DNA from 3 places in the Halomonas sp. TA22 genome. Region 1 is predicted to be linked to each of the others. Evidence: predicted binding sites of a transcription regulator. Region 1 holds the regulator's gene; each other region holds the start of a gene.
The links. The regulator sigma-54, encoded in region 1, starts transcription at its own class of promoters, with help from an activator protein. The targets are predictions, from matches to a motif close to TGGCACNNNNNTTGCTNT.
Positions count from the first base shown of each region.

Region 2: a site for sigma-54 is predicted at 1,966-1,983, ahead of HJD22_RS17110 (ANTAR domain-containing response regulator). Genes of this name have one in related genera too.
Region 3: a site for sigma-54 is predicted at 7,165-7,182, ahead of speB (agmatinase). Genes of this name have one in related genera too.

Region 1 is NZ_CP053108.1:3,356,302-3,366,742, forward strand. Features, by position in the region: gene pmbA (metalloprotease PmbA) at 1-1,170, shown strand, start outside; gene HJD22_RS15900 (HPr family phosphocarrier protein) at 1,167-1,436, opposite strand; gene rapZ (RNase adapter RapZ) at 1,439-2,353, opposite strand; gene HJD22_RS15910 (PTS sugar transporter subunit IIA) at 2,430-2,918, opposite strand; gene raiA (ribosome-associated translation inhibitor RaiA) at 2,926-3,234, opposite strand; gene HJD22_RS15920 (RNA polymerase factor sigma-54) at 3,404-4,825, opposite strand; gene lptB (LPS export ABC transporter ATP-binding protein) at 5,019-5,744, opposite strand; gene lptA (lipopolysaccharide transport periplasmic protein LptA) at 5,765-6,232, opposite strand; gene lptC (LPS export ABC transporter periplasmic protein LptC) at 6,292-6,888, opposite strand; gene HJD22_RS15940 (HAD family hydrolase) at 6,894-7,451, opposite strand; gene HJD22_RS15945 (KpsF/GutQ family sugar-phosphate isomerase) at 7,460-8,437, opposite strand; gene HJD22_RS15950 (calcium/sodium antiporter) at 8,524-9,468, opposite strand; gene HJD22_RS15955 (ABC transporter ATP-binding protein) at 9,638-10,441, shown strand, end outside.
Region 2 is NZ_CP053108.1:3,610,101-3,620,541, forward strand. Features, by position in the region: gene HJD22_RS17105 (nitrate reductase) at 1-1,572, opposite strand, end outside; gene HJD22_RS17110 (ANTAR domain-containing response regulator) at 2,014-2,607, shown strand; gene HJD22_RS17115 (CmpA/NrtA family ABC transporter substrate-binding protein) at 2,604-3,626, shown strand; gene HJD22_RS17120 (NAD(P)/FAD-dependent oxidoreductase) at 3,864-5,213, shown strand; gene nirB (nitrite reductase large subunit NirB) at 5,210-7,738, shown strand; gene nirD (nitrite reductase small subunit NirD) at 7,812-8,186, shown strand; gene HJD22_RS17135 (IS3 family transposase) at 8,311-8,751, opposite strand; gene HJD22_RS17140 (IS3 family transposase) at 8,768-9,118, opposite strand; gene HJD22_RS17145 (transposase) at 9,121-9,492, opposite strand; gene HJD22_RS17150 (MltR family transcriptional regulator) at 9,592-10,119, opposite strand; gene HJD22_RS17155 (hypothetical protein) at 10,229-10,441, shown strand, end outside.
Region 3 is NZ_CP053108.1:3,109,790-3,120,230, reverse strand. Features, by position in the region: gene rpsA (30S ribosomal protein S1) at 1-755, shown strand, start outside; gene HJD22_RS14725 (histone-like nucleoid-structuring protein, MvaT/MvaU family) at 1,020-1,400, shown strand; gene HJD22_RS14720 (aldehyde dehydrogenase family protein) at 1,509-2,954, opposite strand; gene HJD22_RS14715 (5-guanidino-2-oxopentanoate decarboxylase) at 3,126-4,736, opposite strand; gene HJD22_RS14710 (YjiH family protein) at 4,748-6,133, opposite strand; gene speB (agmatinase) at 6,177-7,127, opposite strand; gene HJD22_RS14700 (sigma-54-dependent Fis family transcriptional regulator) at 7,291-8,709, shown strand; gene HJD22_RS14695 (hypothetical protein) at 8,745-9,005, shown strand; gene HJD22_RS17910 (general stress protein) at 9,349-9,636, shown strand; gene HJD22_RS14685 (LysR family transcriptional regulator) at 9,816-10,441, opposite strand, start outside.

The DNA of each region.
Region 1 (10,441 bases):
TCCCGCGATCAAGGAATTGCGGTGACTGTCTACCTGGGGGCCCGCAAGGGCAGCGCCTCGTCTTCCGATGCCGGCGAGGCTTCGCTGAAGGCAGCGGTGGAGAAGGCGCTGGCCATCGCCCAGTACACCGGGGAGGACCCCGCCGCGGGGCTGGCCGACCCTGAACTGATGGCGCGCGAGCTGCCCGATCTCAAAGTCTACCATCCGTGGCGCTTGAGTACCGACGAGGCGATCGAGCGGGCACTGGCCTGTGAGGCAGCGGGACGCGCGATTCCCGGTATCAGCAACTCCGATGGCGCTAGCCTCTCGAGTGGCGAGGCGGTACGCGTCTACGGCAACAGTCACGGCTTTCTCGGTAGCCTCCATGGTAGCCGTCATTCGCTATCATGCATGCTGATTGCCGAAGATGGTCAGGGCATGCAGCGCGACTACGACTACAGCAGCGAGCGCGACCCCTCGCGACTGCTCAGCGCCGAGGCGATCGGCCGTTCGGCAGCGCAGCGTACCCTGCGGCGCTTGGGTGCCAAGCGCCCGGCCACCGGCCGCTTCCCGGTCATGTTCGACCCATCGCTCGCCAGTGGCTTGTTAGGTCATCTGATGAGCGCCATCTCTGGCGGTGCCATCTACCGCGATGCTTCCTTCCTGTGCGATCGCCTGGGCGATTCACTCTTTCCCGAGTGGTTCACGCTGGGCGAGAAGCCGCGCGAGATCGGTGCCATGGCCAGTGCCCCCTTCGATGGCGACGGCGTATACACTCGCGACAATGTCTTCATCGACAGCGGACATCTGGCAAGCTACATGCTCTCGGCCTACAGTGCGCGTCGCCTGGGAATGCAGAGTACCGGTAATGCCGGTGGTGCGCGCAATCTGCGTATCGATGCCCCCTTGAGCTCCTATCGAGCGCTGCTGTCGAAGATCGATCGCGGCGTGTTGGTGACGGAGTTGATGGGGCAAGGGGTCAATGGCGTGACGGGCGACTATTCGCGAGGTGCGGCCGGCTTCTGGGTCGAGAACGGCGAGATCCAGTATCCGGTCGAGGAGTTCACCATCGCCGGCAACCTGCAGGCGATGTTCTCGGGCCTGGTGGGCGTGGGAGATGATGTCGACACTCGAGGCAGCGTACACAGCGGCAGCTGGCTGATCGACGAGATGATGGTGGCGGGAGGCTAGGCCTCTTCGTCGAAGCGAGCCTCGAATAGCGCTTCCAGGGCGTCGAGCGCTTGATCGGCGTCATCGCCCTCCGCCTGCAGGCGCAGTACCGTCCCGCAGGGTGCCGCCAGCATCAAAAGTGACATGATGTTGGCGGCGTCGGCATGGCGGCTCTCATGACTGACCGTGACCTTGGCGGTGAACGCGTGGCAGCACTGCACGAGACGTGTGGCAGCACGGGCATGCAAGCCTCGCTTGTTGATCAACGTCAGATAACGGCTTGGCATCCTCAGTGTCCTTGGTTGCCCTTGTCGGGAGTGGCAGCATGGTGGGTCATCGCGGTATGGATGCCCAGTTCGCGGTGGCGGAGCCGTACATTGGGATAGGTGCTGGCGAACTGCGCGGCGAGGCGTTCGGTGAGATAGACCGAACGGTGCTGGCCGCCCGTGCAGCCGATCGCCACGGTGACGTAACTGCGGTGGCTCGCCTGGTAAGAGGGCAACCAACGCTCCAGCCAGGCATGAATGTCGTTGGCCATGTCGCTGACGTCCGGGAAACTCTCCAGAAACTCGACGATCTCCGTGTCGCGGCCATTGAAGGGGCGCAGCCTTGGGTCCCAATAGGGATTGGGAAGACAGCGGGCGTCGAACACGGTATCGGCATCCAGCGGTACGCCACGCTTGAAGCCAAAGGATTCAAAGGTCAGCGTCAGCTGCTGATTGACATGCTGCGCCACCTGATCTGCAATCCGCGCACGTAATTCGTGTACCGAGAGTCGCGAGGTATCGATGATCAGGTCGGCGAGATCGCGAATGTCGGCAAGTGCCGTCTCTTCCGAGTCGATCGCCTCGGCCAGGGTCATCTCGCTTTCACGGGTCAGCGGATGCCGGCGCCGGGTGGCGGAGTAACGCTCCAGCAATATCTTGGGGTCGGTGGTGATATAGACCACTTGGCAAGCCACGCCACGCTTTCGCACATCGTCGAGCAGGCTCGGGAAACGCTCCAGGGCGGCAGGCAGGTTGCGGGCATCGATGCTCACGGCGATCGATGAGTGGGGCGATGGCCCGTTCTGTAGCTCGTCGACCAGGGCGCCGAGCAGCATGGCCGGCAGGTTATCGATTGCGTAGAAGCCGAGATCCTCGAGCGCCTGCAGCGCGATCGATTTGCCCGATCCAGAACGCCCACTGATGACGACGAGCTGCATGCGGATCTCCTATGAGCGGTCCGAACGGCCGCTCACGCTGGAGCGGCCATGATCGACAGTTGGACATAGAGTGAGTTCAGTGCTGAGCGCTAGAGCCGTCGTTGCGCAGCTTGGCAATGGCTTCCATGAGCGTATCGTAAAGCTGTCGCTGGCTGTCGCTCTTGCGCAATCGATGACGAGTATCGCTGTCGTTCATCACGCCGGCGACCTGGGCCAGGAGCGCCAGGTGCGTATCGTCAGCCTCTTCCGGTACCAGCAGTACGAAGACCAGATCGACAGGCTCGCCATCGATGGCATCGAAATCCACCGCCTCACTGAGCTTGAGAAAACCCGCCAAGGGGGCCTTGCAGTGAGGGCTGCGGGCATGAGGAATAGCAACACCGTTGCCGATGCCGGTACTGCCTAGGCGTTCACGTCCAATAAGCCGACTGAAGACTTCCTGGCTATCGAGACTTGGTGTGTTCTGGGCGATGAAGGTGCTGAAAAATTCCAGCACTCGCTTCTTGCTCCCCCCGGCGACACCATACAGCGTACGCTCAGGGGGTAGGATGGTTTGCAACGTCATGGGTAGCTCAGCGGGCACCGACGCCCTGGGCGCGTGCCTGTGCCTTTTCCTTGTGTTTGACCAACTGGCGATCGAGTTTATCGGCAAGGGCGTCTATGGCAGCGTACATGTCGCCATCCTCGGCATCGGCATGAATGTCTGCACCCGCGGCGTGCAGAGTGCTGGCTGCCTGCTGGCGCTCCCTCTCGATGGAGAGTGTAACCTGGACCGAGGTAATGTTGTCATAGTGGCGTTCGAGTCGAGCAAGCTTCTCGTTGATGTAAGCGCGCAGTGCATCGGTCAGTTCCACATGGTGCCCGGCGATATTCACTTGCATGACACTCTCCTGTTGCGGCGGGTTGCAGTTCGATTGTAACCCTTTTTGCCCTATTGCATACCCCTAGGCATCCGAGGATTTGACATGGATGCCCCTTCATTATTTTAGCTTATTTATTTCAATGTATTAGGAGTTAACGTCCATTGATACGCGCTTTGAGACATGGATTTCAGGAGAGTCTCTTGCGTTCGCTGGAGGGGGGGATGCCCATCGCTTCGCGGTACTTGGCTACGGTCCGCCTGGCCACCTTGATGCCGCTCGCTTCGAGGAGTTCGACGAGCTTGCTGTCGGAGAGCGGCTTGCGCGCTGGCTCCTCGCCAATCAGTTTCTTCAGGCGCGCGCGGATCGCTGTGCTCGAATGGGCATCGCCGCTGTCGCCAGTACCGCCGACATGGCTTGAGAAGAAGTACTTGAGCTCGAAGACGCCACGGGGCGTATGAATGTACTTCTGCGTCGTCACTCGCGAGATCGTCGATTCGTGCATCTCCACGGCTTGGGCGATATCGGCCAGTATCAATGGCTTCATCGACTCTTCGCCCTTTTCGAGAAAATCGATCTGACGCGCCATGATCTCCCGGCCTACGCGCAGCAGGGTGTCATTGCGACTCGAGAGACTCTTGATCAGCCAGCGCGCCTCCTGCAGGTGCTGCTTCATGAAGGTATTGTCATCGCTCTTGTCGGCGCGCTTGATCAGGGCGGCATAGTCGGGTTGGATGCGCATACGCGGCAGGGCGTCGGGATTGAGCTCGATGCGCCAGCCTTCACGGCCATGGCGGGCGATCAGGTCGGGAATGACATAGTCGTTGTCGCTTTCGCCGAAGGCCTGGCCGGGGCGGGGATCGAGTGAGCGAATCAGGGCGATGACCCGGTCGAGTTCCTCGTCCTCGAGGCGCAGACGCCGCTTCAGTAGTTTGCGATCGTCATTGCCAAGCGCTTCGAGGAACTGTCTGACAAGACGTTTCGCCTGGGGCAGCAGTGGTGTCTCCTCGGGCAGCACGCCGAGCTGGAGGAGCAGACACTCGCGCAGCTCTCGGGCGCATACGCCGGTGGGCTCGAACTGCTGCAGGCGCATCAGCACCTGCTCTACCTCGGTGCTCTTGAGTCCGGCCAGCCCCTGGTCGCGAAGGCCGGCGCACAGCTCGTCGAGAGCGCCGTTGAGATAACCATTGTCATCGACGGCATCGATCAGGCTCTCGGCGATGATGCGTTCGCGCTCGCTGAGATCGGTCATCGCCAACTGCCAGGCGAGGTGGTCGTGGAGGCTCTCGCCACTAGCGTTGCGCTCGAAATCCGGCCCCTCGCCCGAGCTGCTTCCACTGGGCGCCATGTCCTGGTAGGTGTCCGACCAGTCGCTGTCAGTAGAGAGCTCCTCGGGAATTTCGCTGTTCCACTCCTCTTCACGCGCTTCGGCGACCTCCTGCTCGCCGAAGCCGTCGTCCAGCTCTAGCATGGGGTTGGCTTCAAGCGCCTGTTGAATCTCCTGGCGCAGGTCGAGTGTCGACAGCTGCAAAAGGGCGATGGCCTGTTGGAGCTGCGGCGTCATGGTCAGGTGCGCGCCGACACGGAGTTGCAACGAGGGTTTCATGGCCATGGCAAGGGGTGTTCACTGACAAATGAGACGACACGTTAGCTCGCGCCGCAATCCCTTGCAAGACTCAATTGCGTGAAAACTGAGCAAGAAACATGCCATGCGCAAGTACCATGCCAGATTGGGCAGCGTAGAAAGTTTTCATGCGGTTGATGGCGGCCGCCGAGCAGTGGCGGCGTGCCGAAGGCTCTTGAACCTAGAGTCGGAAGTCTTCCCCGAGATAGACTTCGCGTACCCGTTGGTTGGTGAGAATCGCTTCGGCATTGCCCTCGGCGATGATCTGACCGTCACCGACGATATAGGCTCGGTCGCAGATGTCCAGGGTTTCGCGCACGTTGTGATCGGTGATCAGGACGCCGATTTCACGACGCTTGAGCTGTCTGATGACGCCCTTGATCTCGCCTACCGAGATCGGGTCGACCCCGGCGAACGGCTCATCGAGCAAGATGAAGGCGGGCTCCGTTGCCAGGGCGCGAGCGATCTCGACACGTCGACGTTCTCCCCCGGAGAGACTCATGCCCAGGTTGTCGCGGATATGGGTGATATGAAAATCTTCCAGCAACTGCTCGAGACTTGCGTGGCGACCCTCGCGATCGAGATCCTCGCGCGTCTCGAGGATCGCCATGATGTTGTCAGCCACGCTGAGCTTGCGAAATACCGAGGCCTCCTGGGGAAGATAGCCAATGCCCGCCTGGGCGCGGCGATGCATGGCCGCCTTGGTCAGGTCGAGGTCGTCGATGTGTACTTCGCCCGCATCGGCGCGCACCAGGCCGACGATCATGTAGAACGAGGTGGTCTTGCCGGCACCATTCGGCCCGAGCAGCCCGACGATGCTGCCCTGTTCGATGGAGAGGCTGATGTCATGGACGACACGGCGACGCTTGTAGCTCTTGGCCAGGTTCCGGGCACGAAGGGTCTTCATGGGCTGCCTTGGATCAGAAGTTAGTTCTGCTCGGGATTGAGGGTCATGCGCACGCGCTGGCGCTCGCTGCCCTCGACGTCGGCGCGTGCCTGAACCACGCGACGGTCGAGAAAATACTCCACATAACCGCCATCGAAGGTGTCTCGCGCCTGGTGCAGTTCGGCGCGATCGATCAGCTCCACGCGGCGCTGTGCGGCATGGTAGACGATGGTGCGACCCCATCCGCGTACCACGGGTTCGTCCGGGGCCGGCTGCTGCTCGATGTAGGCGCGCTCGCCGGTAGCGGTCAGGCGCGACACTTCGCCTGCGTCATTGCGCAGGATTTCGACGCGATTGCCGGTGAGCTGCATGCTACCTTGGCGAATCTCGACATCGCCGGTATAGATGGCGGTGCCGGCGCGATCGTCGAGATCAAGGCGATCCGCGGCCACTTCGATGGGCTGCTGAGCATCGCTCTCGAGCGCGAACGCCGGAAGGGCGGCCAGCATTGTCAGGCAAGCACCCATCATGCAGGCCATGAGGCGAGATGTCGGGGTGGGAGTGTCTCTCATGGTGCTGGTTCCTCATAGCCTTCGGGAGGATGGAAGCCTTGGACCTCGTCGGTCAGGCGTGCACGGTCCAGGTTGAGCCAGGCATCGAAGCGCTCACCTCGCATCCACTGGGGTGGTTGCTGCAGAAGTGCCGGGGTGTCGCTCCAGGCATGCCCGTTTACGGTATCGACATGCAGGATGTCGGTATCCAGCTGCCATCCTTCTTCGGGAGCATTGAGCCTGGCATTGCCCTCCAGGGTCAAGAGATCCCCGCCGGGACCGAGAATGCCTACATCGCCGTAGCCGAACCAGGTGCGGCCCTGACGATCGAAAATTCGTGCGACCGGTGTCTGGGCGCGTGTCACGTCGTCATGTGGCGTATGCGAGAGGCGCGGGCTGTCGAGGCGCTGGTGCGGAGCGCCACGCTCGTCGAAGCGGGTGAGGGTGGCATTTTCAAGGTAGTAGTCCGGCTCGCCGGCATCGTCACGCGGCACCGGGCCGGGGCCGAAGGTGTCGCGCTGATCGAGCAGCGCCAGGATGCCCCCCACTATCAGCAGGACCAGTACCAGCCAGAGTTTCGACGAGGGGCGCGGGAAGCGTGGACGCAAGGGCATAGAGCTCAACGCTTGCCGTGTAGATAGGTGTCGACGACAGCGCCCCAATGGCCCTGGGCCTGAAGAAGTACATCGCAGATTTCCCGCACTGCACCATGCCCGCCCGTCTGGGTAGTCACCCAGTCGGCGTGCTCGCGCACATAGGCCGGTGCGTTGGGCACGCTGATGCCGAGCCCGGCGCGCTTGATCGCCGACAAATCGGTAAGATCATCGCCAGCGTAGGCGACCTGAGAGAAGTCGAGGCCGAGCTCTTGGGTCAGCTCGCGCAGCACTTCGAGCTTGTCGTCACGCCCCTGCTTCACATGTTCTATACCAAGGGCGGCGGCGCGGCGGCTGACGATCGGCGAATCGCGGCCGGTCACCAGTGCGATGCTCAGACCAGCCTGGCCCAGCAGTTTGATGCCTAGCCCATCCTGGGTATGGAAGGCCTTGATTTCGCTGCCATCTTCGACAAAATAGAGGCGTCCATCGGTGAATATACCATCCACATCCAGCGCCAACAGGCGTACCTGGCGGGCTTGCTGAATCAGGTTGGGGGGGAGTGAAGGTGCGGTAATGGTCATGAGCTCTCCTAGATGACGCCGCTGATCAGCAGGTCATGCATATGTAGTGCGCCCACCGGACGGCTATCATCATCCACGACGGCCAGCGCGGTGATGCGGTTGTCTTCCATGATACGCACGGCCTCGGCGGCCAGCATGTCGGCGCCAATGCGCTTGCCGGGGCGGGTCATGACATCGTCGACCTTGAGTGTCCTGAGGTCGGCATGCTGATCAAGCGTACGACGTAGATCGCCATCGGTATAGACGCCGATCAGATAGCCCCGTTCATCGACGACACAGGTGAAGCCAAGCCCCTGGCGGGTAATCTCCAGTAACGCATCGCGTAGCGGACTGCCCAGTGGAACGCTCGGCAGGCGCTCGCCCTGATGCATGAGATCGGAGACTCTCAGCAATAGGCGACGCCCCAGGCTCCCTCCCGGATGCGACAGCGCGAAATCCTCGGCAGTGAAGCCGCGCGCCTCGAGCAGGGCCACCGCCAAGGCATCGCCCATTGCCAGGGCGGCAGTGGTCGAGGAGGTGGGCGCCAGATCGAGCGGACAGGCTTCGCGTTCGACGGCGGTGTCGAGGTGTGCATCGGCATGTGTTGCCAGTGTCGATCCCGGGCGTCCGGTCATGCTGATTAAGGGCGCGCCCATGCGCTTGAGTAGCGGCAGCAGCGCCGTCACCTCGGCGGTCTCACCGGAGTTGGAGAGGGCAAGCACGATATCGCCGGGTGTGATCATGCCCAGGTCGCCATGGCTGGCCTCGCCGGGGTGGACGAAGAAGGCCGGCGTGCCGGTGCTGGCAAGGGTGGCGGCAATCTTGCCGGCGATATGGCCTGACTTGCCCATGCCCGTCACCACCACACGTCCCTTGCAGCCCAGGATCAGCTCGCAGGCACGGTCGAAGTCGATACTCAGCTTGGCGCCAAGCGCGGCGATCGCCTGCTGCTCGATATTCAGCGTGCGCAGGGCGCTGGCGCGATAGAGGGAGTCGTCTGCAGTCATGGCATGAATTGTTGCCGCTTAGGGCATTTCTCTCAAGTGTGGCCGCGGGATAGGGGCTGGCTGAGATGGGCTTGGCGGGTTGTTGATCATGTGCCGAGCCCGACGCCAAGCCAGCCTAGATAGAGCAGGTAACAGAGTAACAGAGCCGCGCCCGGTAAGCGCCCTAGCGTGCCGCGCCGCTGCCACAGCAGCAGGGCGCCAAGTGCCAGTGTCAGCGCCAGCATGGTGGGGAAGTCGCGGCTAGCCGCGGCAGGATCGATGAGGCCTGGAGCGAGAATGCCGGGAATGGGCAGTACCGTCAGCATGTTGAACAGGTTGGAACCGATGACGTTGCCGATGGCGATGTCGTGATGGCGCTTCAGTGCGCTGGCAACGCAGGCCGCCAGCTCAGGCAGGCTGGTGCCGATGGCGACGATGGTAAGGCCAATTACCAGCTCGCTGATGTTGAGTCCACGCGCCAGTTCGGTGGCCCCCCACACCAGCAGCCGGGAGCTGGCACCGAGTAGCACCAAGGTAAGCAGTAACCAGAATAGCGCCTTGGGCAAGCGCATGGTGGGGATCTCGCCACCCGCGGAAGCGCTGTCGGGGGTGTCGGCTCGAAACAGCCACCAGACGCTGAAGATCAGCAGCGCGACAAGGAAGAGTGCATCGAAACGTCCAAGGATGCCGTTGGCCAGCGCATAACCGGCAAGGCCGGTTGCGCCGAGCAGTAATGGCAGCTCTCGACGCACGATCGAGAAGCGCACCGGAATCGGCGCCACGAGGGCCGTGACGGCGAGTACCAGCCCGATATTGGCGATATTCGACCCCAGTGCATTGCCGATGGCCAGGCTCGGTGCCCCGTCCAGCGAGGCCATGATCGAGACGATGATCTCGGGTGCCGACGTGCCCAGGGCAACGATGGTCATGCCCACCAGCATGGCGCTCATGCCGGCGCGATGTGCAGTGGCGGCCGCGGCGCCCACGAAGCGGTCGGCACTCCACAATAGCCCGATGAAGCCGACGAGAACGGTGATCAGGGGTACGAGCATAGGGGGCGAGACCATCCTGCGCCTGGGAACGGAGCGCCAATTAAACGCGTCTGGTGAAAATGACGCAAGCTAGCTGCCAGCGAGAGTCGCCATACGCAACAACTCCCGCTGGCGACAGGCGTTTAGGTTAAGATACAATGTTCGATAATTTCTTTGGCTACGGGGTGTCATGAGCGACTCGTCCTTTGTCACTGTCGAGGGGCTGCACTTTTCGCGTGGCGATAAGGACATCTTTCGCGGCGTGGATCTGGCGATCCCGCGCGGCAGGATCACCGCTATCATGGGTCCCAGCGGCACCGGCAAGACCACTCTGCTCAAGCTGCTTGGCGGCCAGCTCGCCCCGGACGCCGGCCGGGTGATCATCGATGGCCAGGATGTCCATTCGTTATCGCGCAAGGCGCTCTTCCGTCTGCGACGGCGGATGGGCATGCTGTTCCAGAGTGGTGCGCTCTTCTCGGATCTGAGCGTATTCGAGAATGTTGCCTTCCCGCTGCGGGTACATACAGACCTTCCCGAGGCGATGGTGCGCGACGTGGTGTTGATGAAGCTCGAAGCGGTTGGGCTGCGCGGTGCTCGCGACCTGATGCCGGCGGAGCTCTCCGGCGGCATGGCGCGTCGCGTGGCGCTGGCCCGGGCGCTGGCGCTTGACCCTGAGCTGATTCTTTACGATGAGCCGTTCGTCGGCCAGGATCCCATCTCCAAAGGCGTGCTGGTGCAGTTGATCAAGCGGGTCAACGAGGCGCTGGGCCTCACCGCGGTAGTGGTCTCCCACGACATTCAGGAGACGTTGTCGATTGCCGACTATGTCTACGTGATCGCAGATGGCCAGGTGATGGCCCATGGCACCCCAGATGCACTTGATGTCGAGCAGGACGCCCGGGTGAGCCAGTTCATACATGGCAAACCCGACGGCCCGGTTCCCTTCCACTACCCGGCGGCCGACTTCCAGCACGACATTCTGGATGCCGGAGGT
Region 2 (10,441 bases), 250 kb from region 1:
CCGACGGCTATCACTCGGGTTGTCATCAGCATTCTCGAAGGCGGAAAGGCGCGCATGCTCATCGAATATCTCGCCGGGATGGGTGTAGCCGAAAGCCTCGCCAAAGCCCATGCGCCGGGCAACCTCGCTCATGATCCACCAGTCGTGGCGCGCCTCGCCGGGCGGCGGCAGCATGCCGCGCTGGCGCGAGATGCGCCGCTCGGAGTTGGTCACGGTGCCATCCTTCTCCGACCAGCCCGAGGCGGGCAGCACGATGTCGGCATAGGCCAGCATGTCGGTGTCGGCCACGCACTCGGAGACGATCACCAGTGGGCATTTTTCGAGTGCCGCACGCACGCGGTTGGCATCGGGCAGGCTCACCGCCGGGTTGGTGGCCATCACCCACAGCGCCTTGATCTCGCCGCGCTCGATCGCCTCGAAGATCTCCACCGCCTTGTAGCCTGGTCCTTGTGGCAGGCTCGGCGCCAGACTCTCGGTGCTCCAGAAGCGCGCCACCCGGTCGATGGCGCCAGGCGTGTGGTAGTCCATGTGCGCGGCGAGCTGGTTGGCAAGCCCGCCCACCTCGCGACCGCCCATGGCGTTGGGCTGCCCGGTGATCGAGAAGGGCCCCGCCCCGGGCAGACCGATCTTGCCGCCGGCCAGATGGCAGTTGATGATCGCGTTGCACTTGTCGGTGCCGCTTGAGGACTGGTTGATGCCCTGCGAATACATCGTCACCACGTGCAGCTGGCTGGCGAACCAGTAGTAGAAGGTCTCCAGGCGCTCGGGGTCGACGTCGCAGTCGCCGGCGATCGCCTCGATGCTCGCATCGCCTTCGCGGGCCGCCGCCAGCGCCTCGTCGAGCCCTTGGGTGTGGCGCTCAAGATAGGGTTGGTCGAGACGCCCGCGGTCGGCCATCCATGCCAACAAGCCGTTGAACAGCCGCGCATCGCTGCCCGGCTTGAGTCCCAGGTAGAGATCGGCGATCTCGCAGGTATCGGTGACGCGAGGGTCGATCACCACCACGCGCATCAGCGGGTTGCGCTGCTTGGCGACCCGCAGGCGCTGGTAGAGCACCGGATGGTTCCAGGCCAGGTTGGAGCCGACAAGCACCACCAGCTCGGCCTCCTCGAGATCCTCGTAGCTGCACGGCACGGCATCGGCGCCGAAGGCGCGCTTGTAGCCGGCCACCGCCGAGGCCATGCACAACCGCGAATTGGTATCCAGGTGCGGCGTGCCGAGAAAGCCCTTGAACAGCTTGTTGGCGACGTAGTAGTCCTCGGTGAGCAGCTGGCCCGAGAGGTAGGCCGCCACCGCCTGGGTGCCGTCGGCATCGCGAATCGCCGTGAGCCGCTCGACCACGGCCTCGAGCGCGGCATCCCAGTCGACCTCGACGCCATCGACGCGCGGCCGAATGAGACGGCCCCTGTCGCCCAGAGTTTCGTGCAGCGCCGCGCCCTTGACGCACAGTCGGCCGTAGTTCGCCGGGTGTTCGGTATCACCGCTCACCTCGGTCATGACGCCCTCTTCCACCGTTGCCGTCACGCCGCAGCCGACGCCGCAATACGCACATGTCGTTCTGACCTGATGCATGGCGTGCTCCTCTCGCCACGAGCCCAGAATGAAAAACGAGCCCCGAAATAAAAGACGTCCAGCCTCTGCTCCCCTATCGGGGGCGAGGCTGGACGTCGCTGTCTGGAGCGAAGTCGGCGTTGACTCCGCAATGCCTTGCTTAAGCAAGCGCCATGCCACTTTTACCGCCAGCGGGACGAAAGGCCCAGCGGGTGGGCAGCAAGCCATAGCAGAATCCACCATGGAGAGGCCGAAAACTCAGCCGCGAAACGAAAAGTGCACCACGAAATAGCAACACAGGGGTATTTCGCACTACATCAATGCACCGCTTCCACACGCGTCCTTTTACCAAGGCGCCATGAGCCGACGGCATCTGAGGGCAGGCATTGACGCCTGGCGCTGCGTGTCGCCCAATGGCCCATCCCTTGCTAAGGTAAGCCAAACGAACACCGCGAGTTAGCCATGCCCTCACCGCTGAAAGTTCTTCTGGTCGACGACGAGCCCGTGCGTGCCGCCATGGTCGAAGAGGCGCTGATGAGCGAAGGCCATCAGGTGATCTGCCATCTGACCACTCCCGCCAGCCTCAACGCCATGGTCGCCCGGCATCAGCCCGACGTGGTGATCATTGACATGGAATCCCCCGACCGCGACACGCTGGACAGCATGGCGCTGCTCAATCGCGAGAACCCGCGCCCGGTGGTGTTCTTCGCCGACCAGCACGACCCCGACACCATGCAGGCGGCGCTCAAGGCCGGCGTCAGCGCCTATGTGGTCGATGGCCTGATACAGGGCCGGGTCAAGGCGATCATCGAGGTCGCCATCGCGCGTTTCGATTCGTTCCAGTCGATGCGCAGCGAACTCGACAAGGCACGCAACCAGCTCACCGAGCGCAAGCGCATCGAACGTGCCAAGGGGCTGTTGATGAAGCACCAGAGCTGCGACGAAGAGCAGGCCTACCGGATGCTGCGCAAGATCGCCATGGACCGCGGCCAACGCATTTCCGAGGTCGCCGAAAGCGTCATCGATATTCTCGAACGTCTGGAGAAAGGTATATGAAAGCCCTGCCACCCCCCGAGCTTCAGCGCGTGCAACTAGGCTTCGTGCCACTGCTCGACTGTGCCCTGCTGGTAATTGCCCGCGAACAGGGCTTCTTCGCCGAGCAGGGGCTGGATGTGGTGCTGTGCCGACAGAACGCCTGGTCGACGCTGCGCGACAAGGTCGCCGCCGGCCTGCTCGATGGCGGCCAGATGCTCGCCCCCCTGCCACTGGCCATGACCCTGGGGCTCGGCAGCGAGCCCTGCAAGACCCTGGCGGCGCTCAACCTGAGCCGCAACGGCAACGCCATCGTGCTCAGCCAGGCCCTGGCCGAGCGCGCGAATGCCGGCTACTCGGACGAGCCCGCCGCCAGCGCCCGTGCGCTGGGTGGCTACCTGCTGCGCGGGACACCCGAGCGCCCTCCGCGCCTGGCGATGGTGCACCCGCACTCCTGCCAGCACTATCAATTGCGCCAGTGGCTGGACCTGGGCGAGATCGATCCACAGCGCGACGTGGAGCTCGCGGTCATGCCGCCGCCGCGCATGGTCGAGGCGATGCAGCGCGGTGAGATCGACGGCTTCTGCGTGGGCGAGCCCTGGGGTACCCTGGCCGAGGCGCGCCACACCGGGCGGATCGTCGCGACCGGCGCCCAGCTGTGGCCCGACCATCCCGAGAAGGTGCTGGGCGTGACACGCCGCTGGGCCGAGCGCTACCCGGCCACGCTCTGCCACCTGATCCGCGCACTGCACTACGCAAGCCAATGGCTTGCGCTCGACCCAAGCCACCTGCGTCAGGCGCGTGACTGGCTGGCCCTGCCCCCCTATCTCGACCGCTCGGTAGAGCATCTCGATCACCTGCCACTGGGCGAGGCGCCACTGCTGCAGCGCATGTGCGGCACCGACATGCTGCGCCCCGAGGCCAGCGCCATGCAGCGCTTCGCCACACAGATGCTGTCCGCCGCATCGCCGACCCTGGCCGAGCATGACACGCTTGAGACCTGCTACAGTCCCGTGCATTACGACACCGCCACGCACCACTAATGTGCAACAACCAGGAGGCTGCCCGTTTTCCCACGCCATCTCCCGCCCTTCAAACTATTGAAAAACAAGCTAAATAACGCCTACTGGCATGCTCTGGTCAGGCTATTGCAACACTAGCCTACCATGGCGATCAATGGCGATCGTCCTAGACATGACGAAGACGTCTCACACTTCCCGGACAAGCGGGAAGTGGCGAGGCGTCTTTTTTTATGCGTCATTTTTGTCAGGAGTAGCGGCATGACCTCTCGACACGCTTCGCAAACCGCTGGCAAGCAAGATCGCCTGCTGATCATCGGCAACGGCATGGCCGGCCACCGGCTGCTCGAGAAACTGCTCGAGCAGCCGGGGCGTCCGGCACGCATTACCGTGATTGGCGACGAGCGTGTGCCGGCCTACAACCGCATCCTGCTCTCGCCCCTGCTGGCCGGCGAGATGGAGCGCGAGGCGCTGACCCTGCGCGATGCCCAGTGGTATGCCGAGCAGGGCATCGAGCTGATCCTCGGCGAGCGGGTCTCCCATATCGACCGCCAGGCACGTCGCGTCACCACCTCCGGCGGCCGCGAGCTCGATTATCGACGCCTGGTGCTGGCAACCGGCTCGCGCCCGATGATGCCCGAAGTGCCGGGCATCGCCCTTGCCGGCGTGCATGGCTTTCGCGACCTTAGCGACGCCGCGTCCTTGGCCCAGACCTCGCAGCAAGGCCACCGCGCGGTGGTGATCGGCGGCGGCCTGCTCGGGCTCGAGGCGGCCGAAGGGCTGCGCAAGCGCGGCATGGTAGTCAGCGTGGTGCAGCGTGCCGACCGGTTGATGAATCGCCAGCTCGACGCGACCGCCGCCGAACTGCTCGAGCGCGAACTCAGCGCACGCGGCCTGGAGGTGATCACCGCGGGCCGCCTGGCATCGCTGGAGGACAACGGGCAGGGCCAGGTGGCGGGCATCACCCTCGAGGATGGCCGCTTCCTGCCCGCCGATTGCGTGGTGGTCGCCGCCGGCATCGTTCCCAATGCCGAGCTTGGCCGCCAGGCCGGTCTCGCGTGCCAGCGTGCGATCAACGTCGACTCCACCCTGACCACCTCCGACCCGGCCATCCATGCCCTCGGCGAGTGCTGCGAGCACCTGGGCCAGACCTATGGCCTGGTCGAGCCGATCTGGCAGCAGGCCGAGGTGCTGGCTGCACATCTATCTCAGGAGTTAGGCCAGGAGCGCGGCGCCTCGGTCGAGGGCTACGTCGAACGGCCCTGCGCCACCAAGCTCAAGATCAGCGGCGTGTCGCTCTACTCCTTCGGCCCCATCGAGGCCGACGCAGAGCACGACGTGCTGACCTACCACGACCCCGAACATGGCGACTACCGGCGCCTGCTGCTGCGCGCAGGCCGCCTCGAAGGTGCCGTCCTGTATGGCGATACCAGCATGGGCCCCTGGTACTTCCAGCAGGCCCTGGCCGAGCGCGACCTGAGCGCCTGCCGCCAGGCGCTATTGTTCGGTGCCGGCGACGCCACCTCTCTTCTCGAAAGCCATCTCGAATCCCAGCGTCTCGAATCCCAGCTTATCGCTACCGACACCCCCTTGCAGGAGGAAGCGGCATGAACACCTCGAATTCAGCCAAACAGCGTCTCATCATCATCGGCAACGGCATGGTCGGTCACCACTTGGTCGAGCAGCTCGTCGAGACCGGCGCCACCGAGCGCTTCGTCATCACCGTGTTCGGTGAAGAGCGCCACCCGGCCTACGACCGCGTCCACCTCTCGGAGTACTTCACCGGACGCGACGCCGTGTCGCTTGCAATGTGCGAGGCGGACTACTACGCCGCCAATGGCATCGAGCTGCGCCTCAACGAGACGATCACCGGCATCGATCGCGATCACCAGGAAGTGGTCACCGATGCGGCGCGCCATGGCTATGACCGCGTGGTGCTGGCCACCGGCTCCTTCCCCTTCGTGCCGCCGATTCCCGGCAACGACCGCGCCAACTGCCTGGTCTACCGTACCCTGGACGACCTCGACGCGATCCGCGCCGCCGCCGAGAACGCCACTACCGGCGTGGTGGTAGGCGGCGGCCTGCTCGGCCTGGAGGCGGCCAATGCCCTGCGCGGTCTCAACCTGGATACCGCCGTGGTCGAGTTCGCCCCTAGGCTGATGCCGATGCAGGTCGATGCCGAAGGCGGCGAGCTGCTGCGCGAGAAGATCGAGGCCCTCGGCGTGCAGGTGCTCACCGGACGCGCCACTCAGGAGATCATCGATGGCGAGGCGAGCTTCCACCGCATGGTGTTCCAGGATGGCAAGGTGCTGGAGACCGACCTGATCGTCTTCTCCGCCGGCATCCGCCCGCGCGACGAACTGGCCCGCGATTGCGGCCTGGAGATCGGCGAGCGCGGCGGCGTGGTGGTGGACGACCACTGCCTGACCAGCGACCCGGCGATTCTCGCCGTCGGCGAAGTGGCGGTGTGGAACGGCTCCTGCTTCGGCCTGGTCGCCCCCGGCTATCAGATGGCCAAGGCGGCCGCCGCCACCCTCACCGGGGGCGATCTGAGCTTTGCCGGTGCCGACATGAGCACCAAGCTCAAGCTGCTCGGCGTGGACGTCGGCTCGATCGGCGATGCCCATGGCGAACGCTCCGGCGCGCGCACCTACCGCTATCTGGACCAGATCAAGCAGCAGTACCGCAAGCTGGTCGTCTCCAGCGACGGCAAGAAGCTGCTCGGTGCGATGCTGGTGGGCGACAACAGCTACTACGACACGCTGATGCAGTACTACAGCAACGGCCTGGAGCTGCCCACCCAGCCCGAGAGCCTGATCCTGCCGGCAAGCGAAGGCGGCGCCCCCACCCTGGGCCCCGATGCGCTGCCCGACACGGCGATGATCTGCTCGTGCCACAACGTCACCAAGGGCTCGATCTGCTCGGCGATCGATGCCGGCGCCACCGATCTTGTCAGCGTCAAGACAGTGACCAAGGCCAGTACTGGCTGCGGCGGCTGCACGGCGCTGCTCAAGAGCGTGGCCGAAAACGAGTTCGAGAACCGTGGCGTGGAGGTCGACAAGTCGATCTGCGAGCATTTCGCCCACACCCGCCAGGAGCTCTACTCGATCGTGCGCGTGGAGGGCATAAGGACCTTCAGCGAGCTTGCCGCCAAGCACGGTACCTCGCACGCCCACGGCTCAGCTCCAGGGCTTGGCTGCGATATCTGCAAGCCGGCGGTGGCCTCGATTCTCGCCTCCTGCTACAACGAGCCGATCACCGATGCCGCGCACATCCCGCTGCAGGATACCAACGACACCTTCATGGCCAACATGCAGAAGAACGGCACCTACTCCGTCGTTCCACGCGTCGCCGGTGGCGAGATCACTCCCGAAAAACTGATTGCGCTGGGCCAGGTCGCGAAGAAGTATGGCCTCTACACCAAGGTCACCGGCGGCCAGCGTATCGACCTGTTCGGCGCTCGCCTGGAGGACCTGCCGGACATCTGGGGCGAGCTGATCGAAGCTGGCTTCGAGACCGGGCATGCCTACGGCAAGTCGCTGCGTACCGTGAAGTCGTGTGTCGGCAGCACCTGGTGCCGCTACGGCGTGCAGGACAGCGTGGGCATGGCGATTCGCCTGGAGGACCGCTACAAGGGCCTGCGCGCCCCGCACAAGATCAAGTTCGGCGTTTCCGGCTGCACCCGCGAGTGCGCCGAGGCGCAGAGCAAGGATATCGGCGTGATTGCCACCGAGAACGGCTGGAACCTGTATGTATGCGGCAACGGCGGCATGCGCCCACGCCACGCCGAGCTGTTCGCCACCGACCTCAGCGACGAGGAGCTGTTCAGCTACATCGACCGCTTCCTGATGTTCTACATCCGCACCGCCGACCGCCTACAGCGCACCTCGGTATGGCGCGAGAACCTGGAAGGCGGGCTGGACTACCTCAAGGAAGTGGTGATCGAGGATAGCCTGGGGCTGGGTGCCGAACTCGAGAGCCAGATGCAGACCGTGATCGACGCCTATGAGTGCGAATGGGCCAACGCCATCAAGGACCCGGAGAAGCTCAAGCGCTTCAAGAGCTTCGTCAACGATGCCCGTCCTGACCCGGACATCATCATGACCAGCGAGCGCGGCCAGCTTCGCCCGGCCTGACCAGCGGGTGGCGCCAAGGCCGGCCAACACGCAACGGCCCGGCGCCGCCGCCCTGACTTTGGAGGAGAACCACATGAGCACCGCAACTGCACTAAAGGAAGAGACCGCCGTGAGCTTGCAAACGATCTGCACCAAAGCCGATCTGGTTGAATTCTCTGGCGTTGCCGCCTGGATCGAAACCGAGCAGGGCCCGGCTCAGGTAGCGATCTTCTTCCTGCCCGATCGCGACACCGAGCTCTACGCCATCGACCACCGCGACCCCTTCTCCGGCGCCAACGTGATCGCCCGCGGCATCGTCGGCGATATCAAGGGCGAGCCGGTGGTCGCCTCCCCCGTCTACAAGCAGCACTTCCGCCTGGAAGATGGCCAGTGCGTGGAAGACGAGAGCGTGAAACTGCGCACCTGGCCGGTGCACTTCGATGGGGACAAGGTGGTGATCGAGGTGTGAGATTACCGCCTTTGGGAAAGAGAAAAGCCGCCGATGCTGGGGAAGCGTCGGCGGCTTTTCACGTGGCTGGAAGCGGCGCAAAGACCGTCCCAGTCCCCAAGGGTGGACTTGTGGACACGCCCCATCAGTTAACCTCCTCGAACTCTACCGGAGTCCGGTAACCAAGGCCACTGTGCAGCCGATGGCTGTTATAATAGCCATCAATATAGCCCTTTATATGTTTTCGTAACTGACGCAACGTCATGAAGCTGGTGGCGTGCAGCAATTCTCCCTTCAGCGTTTTAAAGAAGGACTCCACTTCGGCATTGTCGGTGCATTGTCCCGGGCGGTTCATGCTGTGCCGTACCCGGTGTTGATTCAGCAGCACCTGGGTCTTGTGAACCCGGTACTCGATGCCGCGATCCGTATGGAACAGCGGGTCAGGTGCTGGATTCCTGCTTGTGAAGGCCTCGCGCAGCGTGGCTCGGGCAAAGTCTCCACTCAGCCTTTCTCCCAATCGCCAGCTGATGATTCGACGTGAGAAGAGGTCCAGGACCACCGCCAGAAAAACGTATTTCTTACCCAACTTGATGTAGGTGACGTCACTGCTCCACTGACTGGTTTACCGCAACCGGCTTTTTGGCCTCGAGCCGGTAATTTGGCAGGGCTTTCAGGTCGTCCCGACGTTTGCTCAGGCGGCGATAGACACGCGTGACTCGGGCCTTCATACCCCATTCCCTCATCAGTCTGGCCACCCGGTTCTCACCCACTACAAGACCTTCTCGGCGCAGGGCCTGATAGACCCGGGGACTGCCATAACGGCCCTTGCTGGCGTTGTAGACTCTGCGGACCTTCAACAGCAGGTCTGCATTTTCAGCGTCTCTCTGGCTGGGCTTCCGGTTTGCCCAGGCGTAGTAGCCAGACCGAGAGATGTTCAGGTGGCGACACAGCACCTTTACCTCGTGCTGTCCTCGGTGTTTCCAGACGAACCGGAACGCTTCCGTCGTTCCTCTGCCTGAAAACGTTGAAACTTTTTTAGGATGTCATTCTCCTCCTCAAGCTCCGATACGCGGCGCTTCAGACGAGCGACCTCATCCTGCTCCTGGATCTTCTGCTTAGCATCAGGCGGGGCTTTCTTGACCCGTTTCATGGCGAACTGTCCCTCTCGGTATTCCTTTCGCCAGCGTGACAGCATGAAGGGGTGGATATCCAGTGCTTCAGCCACTCCCTGGACGCTCCGGTGGGCCTGGTGGCTCCACTCCACCGCTTTGACTTTGAACTCGGTGCTATAGCGTTGCGTTTTCTTCCCCGTGATCATCTCGGGCATCGGTTCTCTCCTGTTGGGGAGTTATCGATGCGTGTCCACTGGAGTGGGGGAAGTCCACGTCCGGCAACAGCCATTTGTTAGGGATTTCTGTCCCCCACGCTATCGTTGCTGTAGAGGCTTTGATTCAGTCCTCTTTTGACAACGCTCGCCTTCAATTTCAGAAATACGGTTGCTTAGCACCAGCAATAAACGCGCGCAGCCCGCTGAATAAAAATGTCGTGCCTCAAACGTAGCAGCATCACCAACCGTCTTACTATAGAGGTCCTCGCACTTGCTTCGAAAGCTTTGGCCCTCGAGCGAAATCCCTACTTTGTGCGCAAAGTCATTTCTTATGGTTCGCACTTTATTAATAGCCTGCATCTCATCTTTCGCGATCAGCCCCAACGAAAAAGCAACCTTGGTACGAGAAGAAAACGACGTCAGTGGACCGCTAGGCCCGTCACGCAAAACTTCTTGAGTCACTTTGTCCTCGACCAAAAAGCGCTCTAACAGCCTAGATAGCATCTCGTCGAGCATTGCAGCCCACACAAGAACGAGACCACGTTCGGTGCCACTCGCGTTCTCTCGATTGGCTTCATCAAGAAATTGGTTAATGTCATGCTGTAAAGCTCCCGCTTTTAGTTGCACTGCTGATTAGAGTTTTCCAATTGGTTGTATTTCGCCTTGCGCTAGTGTAAGCCGGAGAACTCTAATTGCGAATGCCGCTATTTTAGGGGAGGGTTACAAAATAGGAACAATGAATCCACAGCAGATCTGCGAAGACTTTCTCCGAAAAGAAATTCGTTACAACAGCGAACATCATATCCTGCCAAGCGAAAGCGCCGTCGCGGATCGGCTGCTAGATCGTGGGATTGAGATGAAGCACGTCTATGAAGAACTGCATGGAAAGCTTCACCTCCACCCACCAGCACTCTCGCTCCTCCTTGGTTTGGTTCTGAGTGCAGCCGCG
Region 3 (10,441 bases), 250 kb from region 1:
TGGACTGGACCAACAAGAACATCCACCCGTCCAAGGTCGTCCAGGTCGGCGATGATGTGGAAGTCATGGTGCTGGACATCGACGAGGAGCGTCGTCGTATCTCGCTGGGTATCAAGCAGTGCACCACCAACCCGTGGGAAGACTTCAGCAGCCGTTACAACAAGGGCGACCGCGTTTCCGGCAGCATCAAGTCGATTACCGATTTCGGTATCTTCATCGGTTTGGAAGGCGGGATCGACGGTCTGGTGCACCTTTCCGACATCTCTTGGACCGACACTGGCGAAGAAGCCGTGCGTCAGTTCAAGAAGGGCGACGAAGCCGAGGCGGTCATCCTGTCAATCGATCCAGAGCGCGAGCGCATCTCGCTTGGCATCAAGCAGCTCGATACCGATCCGGTCTCCGAGTACCTGGCAGTCAACGACAAGGGTGCCATCGTCACCGGCCGTGTCGTCGAAGTCGATGCCAAGGAAGCCCATGTCGAGCTGGCCACTGATGTCATCGCCGTGCTGAAAGCGTCTGAAATCAGCGCCGACCGCGTCGAAGATGCACGTAACGTACTCAACGAAGGCGACAGCGTCGAGGCCCGCATCGTAGGTGTGGATCGAAAGAACCGTGCGATCAACCTCTCGATCAAGGCCAAGGATCAGGACGATACTCGTCAGAACCTGAAGAAGATGCGTGAGCAGGAGCCGGAGTCTGCCGGCGGCCCGACCACTATCGGTGATCTGATCAAGCAGCAGATGGGTCAGGACTGATCACTGACTAACAGCTGATCGGTTAATCAAAAACGCCGCCTTTAATCGAGGCGGCGTTTTTTTATCCCTAACTCCCCCATGGCAATGCTCATACTAGATACCTCTCGTGGTGTAAGTTCCTATTGTCTTATATGAGTGAGGTAATCGATTGCATGTTGTCATTATTGCTTTTATTTTAAGTAAATTAAGGTTAGCCTCTTGGCATATAAAAAAAGTAAGGCAATAATGTCGCCGCATCCTATGCACATCTGAACAGGAAATATCATGTCACTGCTTAGCGATTACATGCAAAAAGAGCAGCTTCTTAAGCAGCTCACCGAAGAATTACAGAACATGGAAAGCGATCAGCGCCTTAAGGCCGAGCTCGAGTTCAAGCAGAAACTCGAAGCGCTGATGAGCGAGTTTGATAAGACAGCAGCAGACGTTATCGATCTGCTCGAGCCAAAGACGCAGGCCAAAGTTTCAGCGCCCAAGGCGCCGGCCAGCAATGGTGGGCGTCGTAAGCGCAAGATGAAGGTATACAAGAATCCTAATACCGGTGAAGTGGTGGAAACCCGTGGTGGTAACCACAAGACACTCAAGGCGTGGAAAGACGAGTTTGGCAACGAAACCGTCGAATCTTGGCTGGTGCGTATCGAAGAGTAATCTTCGCACCCGATCCAGTATGAAAGGCCGCCTGTCAGGCGGCTTTTTTTCGTCTTCTCTTCGCTTCTCGAGTTACCCTTCTAAACCAGGAAATCTGGATGGGCAGTTTCAAGATGTACCGATGAGGTGCTTTACCTCCAAGTAGGCAGCCAAGCCCCAAGGCCCCAGTTCACGTCCTATGCCACTTCGCTTGAATCCACCCCAACCGGTCTGAGGCAAGACCAGTTGCTCACTATTGATCCAGATACTTCCCGCCTGCAATTGGCGTCCAAGTCGCCTTGCCCGTGCTGCATCACCGCTGATCACGGTCGCGGCAAGACCATAGTCACTATCGTTGGCCTGCGTTATGGCATCCTCCTCATCGCTGAAGCGACGGGCGCAGAGTACTGGGCCAAAAATCTCTTCCCGCCACAGTCGGCTGGTCGTCGGCACGTCACGGTAGAGGGTGGGGGCCAGGAAAAAGCCCTGCCGAGGAAGCTCTCGATGGCTAGCGTCACGTACCGCCACCAGCCCTTCCTGTTGCGCCACGGCGAGGTACTGCATGACGGCATCGCGTTGTCGCATGCTGGTCAGCGGTCCCATTTGGGTTCCTTCTTCCAGTGGATCCCCTAGCGTGAGCGCATCGATGCGCCTGGCCAATGCCGCATAGAGCGATTCCGCCAGGCTTTCATGTACCAATAGGCGTGAGGTTGCGGAGCAGATCTGGCCAGCATTGAAGTAGATTCCCGCCATTACCCAATCGGCAGCCTGTTCAGGGTCGGCGTCTTCCAGCACGATGATAGGAGATTTACCGCCAAGCTCCAGCGATATACCCTTGGTGCACGCGGCGGCGGCTCGCATGACGCTTTCGCCGATACGGTTGCTGCCGGTAAACGACAGCTTGTCGACCCCTGGGTGCTGGCTGAGGGGGGCGCCGACGCCTTCACCATCGCCAAACAACAGGTTGAGTACACCCGGCGGAAGCGCGATCTCCTGGGCGATCTCGGCGAGCGCTCGCTCGGGGAGCGGGGTGACCTCGGAGGGCTTGAGTACCACGCAGCAGCCGGCGGCCAAGGCCGGGGCAAGTTTCCAGGCGCTTGTGACCAGCGGGAAGTTCCACGGCGTGATTAACCCGACCACGCCCGCCGGATCGTGATAGCAGCGTACCTCGACGCCATCCATGCCGACGTCGACGCGCTCGCCCTGGCGAGCGTCCAGGGCGCGAGCTTGCTCGGCGTAGTAGCGATAGCAGGCGACGGCGTCGTCCAGGTCGATCCGCGTTTCGGCAAGCACCTTGCCGTTGTTGGTCGACGAGAGGTACGTGAGTTCGTCGCGACGTCGGATGAGCGCCTCGGCAAATCCCTCGAGATAGCGCGCCCGTTCGGCACCCGAGAGGGCCAGCCAGGTCGGCAGGGCACGCCGGGCCGCCGCGACGGCGGCAGCGACATCGGCGGCGTCGCCCGCCGTCACCTCAGCAATGATCTCCTCGCGGTAGGGGTCGGTCACGGCAAGCAGACGGCTGCCCTTGGAGGGTACCCAGCGGTTGTCGATGAATTGATGGTCGAGTCGTTGCATGGTCTTGCTCCTGAGAGGGCACCTAAGGGGACGGGCGACGATGCGTGCCCCGGGAGCACGCATCGATCTGCCGAGAGAGGCGCGTCACGCCTCGCGGCCGAAGGCCGCGGCTTGGGAAGTGGACATTGTTCTTGTTTCCTTGTTCTTGGTTTTGGTTGACGTCCGAGAACGCTACTTGGCGATCCCCAGTGACGCTTGCCAGTCGTGGGCATCCACATCGAGAAGCAGCGGGCCTTCTGCCGGGCGGGAGGCGAGCGCCTCGGCCAGCGCCTGCGGGCTTGCCACGCGCCGCGCCGCGCAGCCGAAGCCCTCCGCCAGCGCCTGGAAGTCCGGCGCCTGGATATCCACGCCGACGCGCTCGACCCCATGGGCATCCATGTAGCGGCGGATCTCCTCGTACCCTGAGTTGTTCCACAGCACGATAATGATCGGCAGCCGCTCCTCGACGGCCGTGGCCAGCTCCGAGAGGGTGAACATCACGCCGCCATCGCCCACCAGCGCCACTACAGGCAGCGCCGGCTTTGCAAGCTGGGCACCAAGGGCTGCGGGTAGCCCATAGCCCAGGGTGCCGTAGCCGGTCGAAGCATTGAAATAGCGGCGTGGCGCCGGCTGTGATACCAGGTGGTTACCGGCATACACTGGCGCCGTGGAGTCGCCGACCAGCAGTGCCTCGGGCAGGGCTTGCTCGAGCGTGTCATAGAGCGGGACGAAGGGGGCGAAGGCGGGATCGTCGGCAAGCGCTAGTGCTGCAAGCGCCCGGGCGGTGCGCTCATGGCCATCGCGTTTCAGCGACTCGGGGAAGTGCTCGGCAAGTTGTTCGAGAGAGCGGCCTGCATCGCCCACCAGCCCCAGCGCCAGTGCCTGGTTGCGTACCAATTGCTCGGGATCGAGATCGATACGAATCAGGCGTCCCGAGAGCGCGAAACCGTCGTCGAAGACCACGTCGTAGTCGGTTTCCCCGAGCTCGGTGCCTACCGCCAGGATGACATCGGCATTGCGAGCCAGCTCGCGCACTGCCGGAAGGGCCGCGTTCGCTCCTAGGTCGAGGGGGTGGTGGCGGCCCAGTACGCCCTTGGCATTGATGGTGGTCACCGTGGGGGCATCGAGGCGTTCGATCAGCTCGCGTGCCGCCTTGAGAGCATCACAGCAGCCGCCGCCAAGTAATGCCAGCGGTCGCTTGGCTTCTCGCAACCACTCTGCGGCCTTGGCCAGGCCTTCGGGGTCGGGCGAGGCACGATAGAGCCGCGCTGCCTGCCAATGAGAGGGAGGTTGAACCGATTGGGAAAACAGGTCGATGGGGATCTCGATATGTACCGGTCCGGGGCGACTGCCAAGAAAGAGTGCAAAGGCTCTTGCCAGTACTTCGGGCAGCGCAGCGGGATCGAGCAGGGTGTGGCTGAAGCGAGCCACGCCAGCCAATGTCTGTTGCTGACTGGGCAGCTCATGCAGGCGTCCCTGGCCGCGACCTAGCGTATCCCGCCGATTGACACTCGAGATCACCAGCATCGGCACCGAGTCGGCGAGTGCCTGGCCCATGGCGGTGGCGATATTGGTCATGCCGGGGCCTGTGATGATGAAGCAGACGCCTGGCTTGCCGCTGGCCCGGGCGTAGCCATCCGCCATGAAGCCTGCCCCCTGTTCATGGCGAGGCGTGACGTGGCGTAGGCCACTGTCCTTCAGACCGCGATAGAGTTCAATGGTGTGCACGCCGGGAATGCCGAAGACGGTATCCACTCCATAGGTGTCGCGCAGCAGGCGTATCAGCAGTTCCGCACAGGTCATTGTCGGCTACCTCAAAAGAAGAAGGTGTGCGCCATGAAGGCGATGATCGGCAGTGTGATTGCCGTGCGCAGCAGGAAGATCACCAGCAGCTCCCAAAACTTGAGCGGAATCTTCGACTTCATCAGGAGCGCGCCGATCTCCGACATGTAAATCAGCTGCGTGAGGGAGAGGCAGGCGATCACGAAGCGCGTCAGCTCGCTTTCGATATTGGTCGCCAGTACCGCCGGCAAGAACATGTCGGCGAAGCCCACCAGGGTGGCAGGGGCAGCGGCTTCGGCTTCGGGTATGCGCAGCAGTTCCAGTACCGGCACCATGGGATAGGAGAGCCAGGTGAACAGTGGGGTGAATTCGGCAAGGATGAGCGCCACGGTACCGATCGCCATGACCAGTGGCAGCAGAGCCAGGAAGATGTCTGCGACGTTGAACAACGCATTGCGTGCCAGTTCTCGTGGCCCGGGTGCTTTCTCGGCACGGTTGACGGCTTGCTGCAGGCTGAAGCGAAAGACGCCCATGTCGCCGGTTCCCTTCTCGACAAGTTGGCAACCCACCGGCTCATGGTAGGTATCTGGCTTTCGCGACAGCGGCGGCAGCCGCGGTACGATAAGTGCTGCGATCAGGCCGGCAACCACCACCGTCAGATAGAACTCCACGAAGAGATGGTTGATATCGACGAAACTGGTGATCAGCAAGGCGAATGCGATCGACACGATCGAGAAGTTGGTGGCGATGACCGATGCCTCACGTCGGCTGTAGTAGCCTCGCTCGTACTGCTGCGTGGTGATCAGTACCCCTACCGTGCCTGAGCCCATCCAAGAGGCGGTGGCATCGATGGCGCTGCGTCCCGGCAGGCCGAAAATGATCCGAAATGGCTTTCGCACTAGGCTGCCAATGAACTCCATGAAGCCAAAGTCAACCAGAAAGGGGAGCAGCAGCGCGGCAAAGAAGAAAAAGGTCAGCAGTACCGGCGCAAGATCGTTGAGCATCACCCCGCCGGTGAATGACGCTGTGATGAACTGCGGACCGAACTGAAAGAAGGTCATCAAGGCAAATAGTGCACCCAACAGGCGCATGCCGAACCACACCGGGCCGACATCGAACATGTCGTGCCAGACGCCCTGCCTTGCCCAGCTCGGCTTGGCGACCTTGACCAGTAGGGTGATGAGTACCGAGAGGCTCAGCACGAAGACAGCGATGGCCGGCAGGGCATCGCCCAGTAGCGCCTTGAGCCCGTCGGCCATTAGCCCCATGCCGATATTGATGGTATCGCCTACCGCAAAGGGCACGAGAAATAGGCTGACGCCGATTAGCGAGGGGATCAGGAATTTCAGTAGCCCTTTGAGGCTCAACGACCCGTTGGTCGGTGTGTTGCCTGGGGTCGTATCAAGTGAGGACATCATGGAAACCTCTTGCGTTATTATCGTTGGAGGGCGTTATCGTCGATCAAGTACGACGGGTGACACCTGGCAACACGCATAACATTTCGTAAAGTAGGGTGGCGCCCATCAGTGCGGTATTGCCGCTGCTGTCGTAAGGAGGGGAGACTTCTACCAGGTCACCACCGACGATGTTAAGGCCCCAGGCGCCGCGCACGATCTCAAGTCCCTGTGCAGAGGTCAGCCCACCCATTTCGACCGTGCCGGTGCCGGGTGCCACTGAAGGGTCCAGGCCATCGATATCAAAGCTGATATAGACCGGGATATCACCCATCTGCTCGCGCACCTCCTCCATCAGAGGGGTAAGCGACCTGTACCAGCACTCCTCTGCGGGTACCACGCGAAATCCTTGCTGGCGGCACCAATCGAAGTCGTCGGCGGAGTAGCCGGTGCCACGCAGACCGATCTGTATCACTTTCCCTCGTGCCAGCAATCCCTCCTCCTGGGCGCGCCGGAAAGGGGTACCATGGGCAAGCGATTCGCCGAACATATGATCGTTGACGTCGGCATGGGCATCGATATGGAGCAGTCCCACCGGGCCATGTTTCTTGGCAATGGCACGCAGGATGGGCAGGGTAATGGTGTGCTCACCGCCTAGCGTCAACGGGACGCAGTCATGCTTGAGTACCTCATCATAGAACGCGGTAATGATCTCCACGCTCTTGGGAAGATGAAAGGTGTTGATCGGGACATCGCCAATATCGGCAACCTGCAAGCTATCGAATGGCGCGGCGCGGGTTGCCATGTTGTACGGGCGTAGCATCCGCGACTCGTCACGAATCTGACGCGGACCAAGGCGGGTCCCGGGTCGATTGGAGGTGCCGATATCCATCGGTACGCCAATGAAGGCGGCATCGAGGCCAGCGGCACTCGGCTGACTGGGCAGGCGCATCATGGTAGCGGGGCCGCCGAAGCGAGGCAGCTCGTTTCCCCCAAGCGGTTGATTGAACTCTGGCATTGGAATTCCTTCATGTTGTTGGCAAAGTGTTCTCTTTAATGCATATTTCATGCCATCCTTAACCATATGATATTGCGCTTGAATTCTTCTATCGATACATTGCTGTATCGACAATTGATTCATTTGCGTATCATTGATGCATCAATGAATCGAGAGCAGTCGCATGAGCCATATTGATAGTCAGGTTCTCAAGACCATCATCGATACTGCGCACGACCACTTCTTCATTGTCGATGGGCAGGGAAAAGTGCTTGATGTCAGCTTAGGCGCTGCGGCGGTCTATGGGATGTCCCGCGAGGCTTTGTGTAGAAGCCACGTACAGGATCTAGTCAACAGTGGAGTCCTCAAGCCCTCGGTAAGTCTAGAGGTGATTCATACTGGCAGGCCTGCACAGTTGGCTCAGCAAGCCGGGACCGGGCGACGTGTCATTGCCCAGGCCCATCCGGTGTACGTCAATGGCAATCTCGAGCGGGTGGTGAGCCGGTCGATGGACCTGACGGATTTGCAATGGCTACAAGACGAATATGCCCTGCTTCAGCAACGCTTCAATGACCATCTGAAACGTGCCTCTCCAGGTGCTGTTTCCGACGAACTGGAACTCGATGACCTTGAAGCTCATAGCGGCATAATGCGCGAGACTGCCACGTTGTTGAAACGCGTGGCGCCGACCGATGCGACGGTCTTGCTGCTAGGGGAGTCCGGTGTCGGCAAGACTGCTTTCGCTCGTCAACTTCACCGCTGGAGTTCACGGCGCGACGCGCCTTTCATCGATATCAACTGTGCGGCGATTCCTGAAAGCCTGTTCGAATCGGAAATGTTCGGCTATCAGCCAGGGGCCTTTAGTGGTGCGACTCGTCAGGGCAGGGCAGGGTTGCTTGAGCAGGCCGAGGGGGGAACGCTGTTCCTGGATGAAATCGGCGAGCTGCCGCTGGCCATGCAGAGTAAGCTCCTAAAGGTCATTCAAGATGGAAGCCTGACTCGGTTGGGCGATACCCAGCCTCGGCGAGTGAATTTCCGCTTGGTCGTGGCGACCAATCAGGATCTGGCGCAAAGTGTGGAGGAGGGGCGTTTTCGGCTTGACCTCTACTATCGGGTCAACGTTATTCCTGTCACACTGCCGGCACTGCGTGACCGCCTCGAAGATATCCCAGTGCTTGCCAAGTTACAGCTCGAACGCTTGAACGCCCGTTATGGCAGAGCCAAGATGCTGCACTCAAGCTTGTGGTCGCGATTGATGGAGCACGACTGGCCGGGTAACGTACGTGAATTGGAAAACTGGTTGGAGCGCGCCTGGTTGGCCTCTCCGAATGACTTGATTGGTAGTATTGCCGCCCAGATACTCACACCAGAGCCAGAACGCGGTATACTTTCCGCTTGGGATTCCTTCGATACTGAAAGGCCGGGGCTTGAGCGGGGCGAAACGCTCAAACAAGCCATGGATAAGCTCGAGCGTGCCATTATCGAACGGCTATGCCAACAATTGCCCAGTACCTATGCGATTGCCAAGCGGCTCGGCATCAGTCAACCGAGTGTCGTCCGTAAGCTAAAAAAGCATGGTCTACATATTTCACATCGCAAGTAACGATACGAATGAGACATCAGAAAAACCACAAACCTATGGATGAGCGCGAAAAGCTTCGCAAGTTTCGTGAGCTCGACGATGCCTTTGCCGATGCGCTAAAGGAGTTGGAAGGCAGCAAGCCCAAACCTGCTGCGGTATCGAATGAGCTTGCCGATGCGGAACGACTGCGTGAGCAGGAGCGCGAAAAACAGCGTATTTTCGAAAAACGGCTCAAGGCACTGATGGCAGAGTATGCGCAACCTGCCGACTCAGTCAGCACGCTTATCCGTACGCTGGTCAAGCTGGGCCGAATCTGACCCACGGATGACTCTTAGCGTTCCGTTGGCCAAGCGCTCAATATATCGTCAAGTCATTGAAATACCGAGAGTGAATTGAAACAACTCCGATCGCGAACGCCTCTTTTTTTATCCTAATAGTTAGTCTCCTACCTTTCTTCATCTTTTATTGCATTTTTTAACAAATTGCCCTTTGCGAGATCACTACTTCCTTTACTAGCCTCAAATTGTCACAGCGGAAGTGAACGAGCGCTTACTGAAGAATGGACGCAGCTTCTTCTAAAGGCTTGGACTTGTGAAGGAGTAATCAACTAACTGAAATAGTTAGTTTTCTGGACTATGGACAGATCAGAAGGAGTATCAAATGGCTGAACATCGTGGTGGTTCTGGTAATTTCGCAGAAGATCCGAAACGCGCCTCCGAGGCTGGTCAGAAAGGTGGCCAGAATAGTGGCGGTAACTTCGCCAATGACCCCCAGAAGGCTTCCGAGGCTGGTCAGAAAGGTGGCCAGAATAGCGGCGGAAACTTCGCCAATGACCCCCAGAAGGCTTCCGAGGCTGGTCAGAAAGGTGGCCAGAACAGCGGCGGTAACTTCGCCAATGACCCCAAGAAAGCTTCTGAAGCCGGCAAGAAGGGCGGACGCAATAGCTGATAAGCCCTAGTGTAGGGATTTTGATAGCATTGGCAAAGCCCAAGGATGGAAGCTCATTATTATTTAACATGGTTATTACAGGAGAGTAAGCTTCATGGCCAATGTACAATATATCAATGCTTGATATAATTGACGATCCCAAATCCACACACTAATCGAGAAGAGTCATCATTTGGCCGTTACGGTAACTCACCGTAACGGTCGATGTGTTTTACCTTCCAGACTTGCTGCAGTACTTCCAGCGTAGCGCCGATAAGAGATTCTTCGCTTCGATTTCTCGGCCATATGAAGACTAGTGCACAGGGCACTCTTATCGCGCGAGCAATCACTAGGCCGCGCTCCTGACGTTCGGCCATCGCCAATGCATCTCGGGCCAGACTAAGCCCAATGCCGGCACGCACCAGGTCGAGCATGCAGGCTTCCTGATCTACACGTGCCACTTCATTGAGCGTTATACCAAGTGGCTCTAGTACTTTGCCGAGTAGCCGGTGGTGGGCGGAATCATGAGGCGTGACGATCCAGGGTAGCGTCGCCAGGCGAGACCAGTCGGCCCCCTCCATGCGTGAGGCCCAGCCAGCTGGGGCAATGACGTGATAGTCGAAGTAAGTAAGCTCGAGAAAGGCCACCCCCTCTGTCTCTTCCACTCCGGCCCCTGGTGGAGCCAAGTAGAAACCCACATCAAGCTCACCGCGGCGTACGCGTTCCAGCACACTGCCGCTCATGCCATGGTGAAGCTCGGTACGAACCTGCGGAGCACGCTCCACTAGATGGTGCAGGAAAGCCCCCAAACGAATGAACTCCGGAT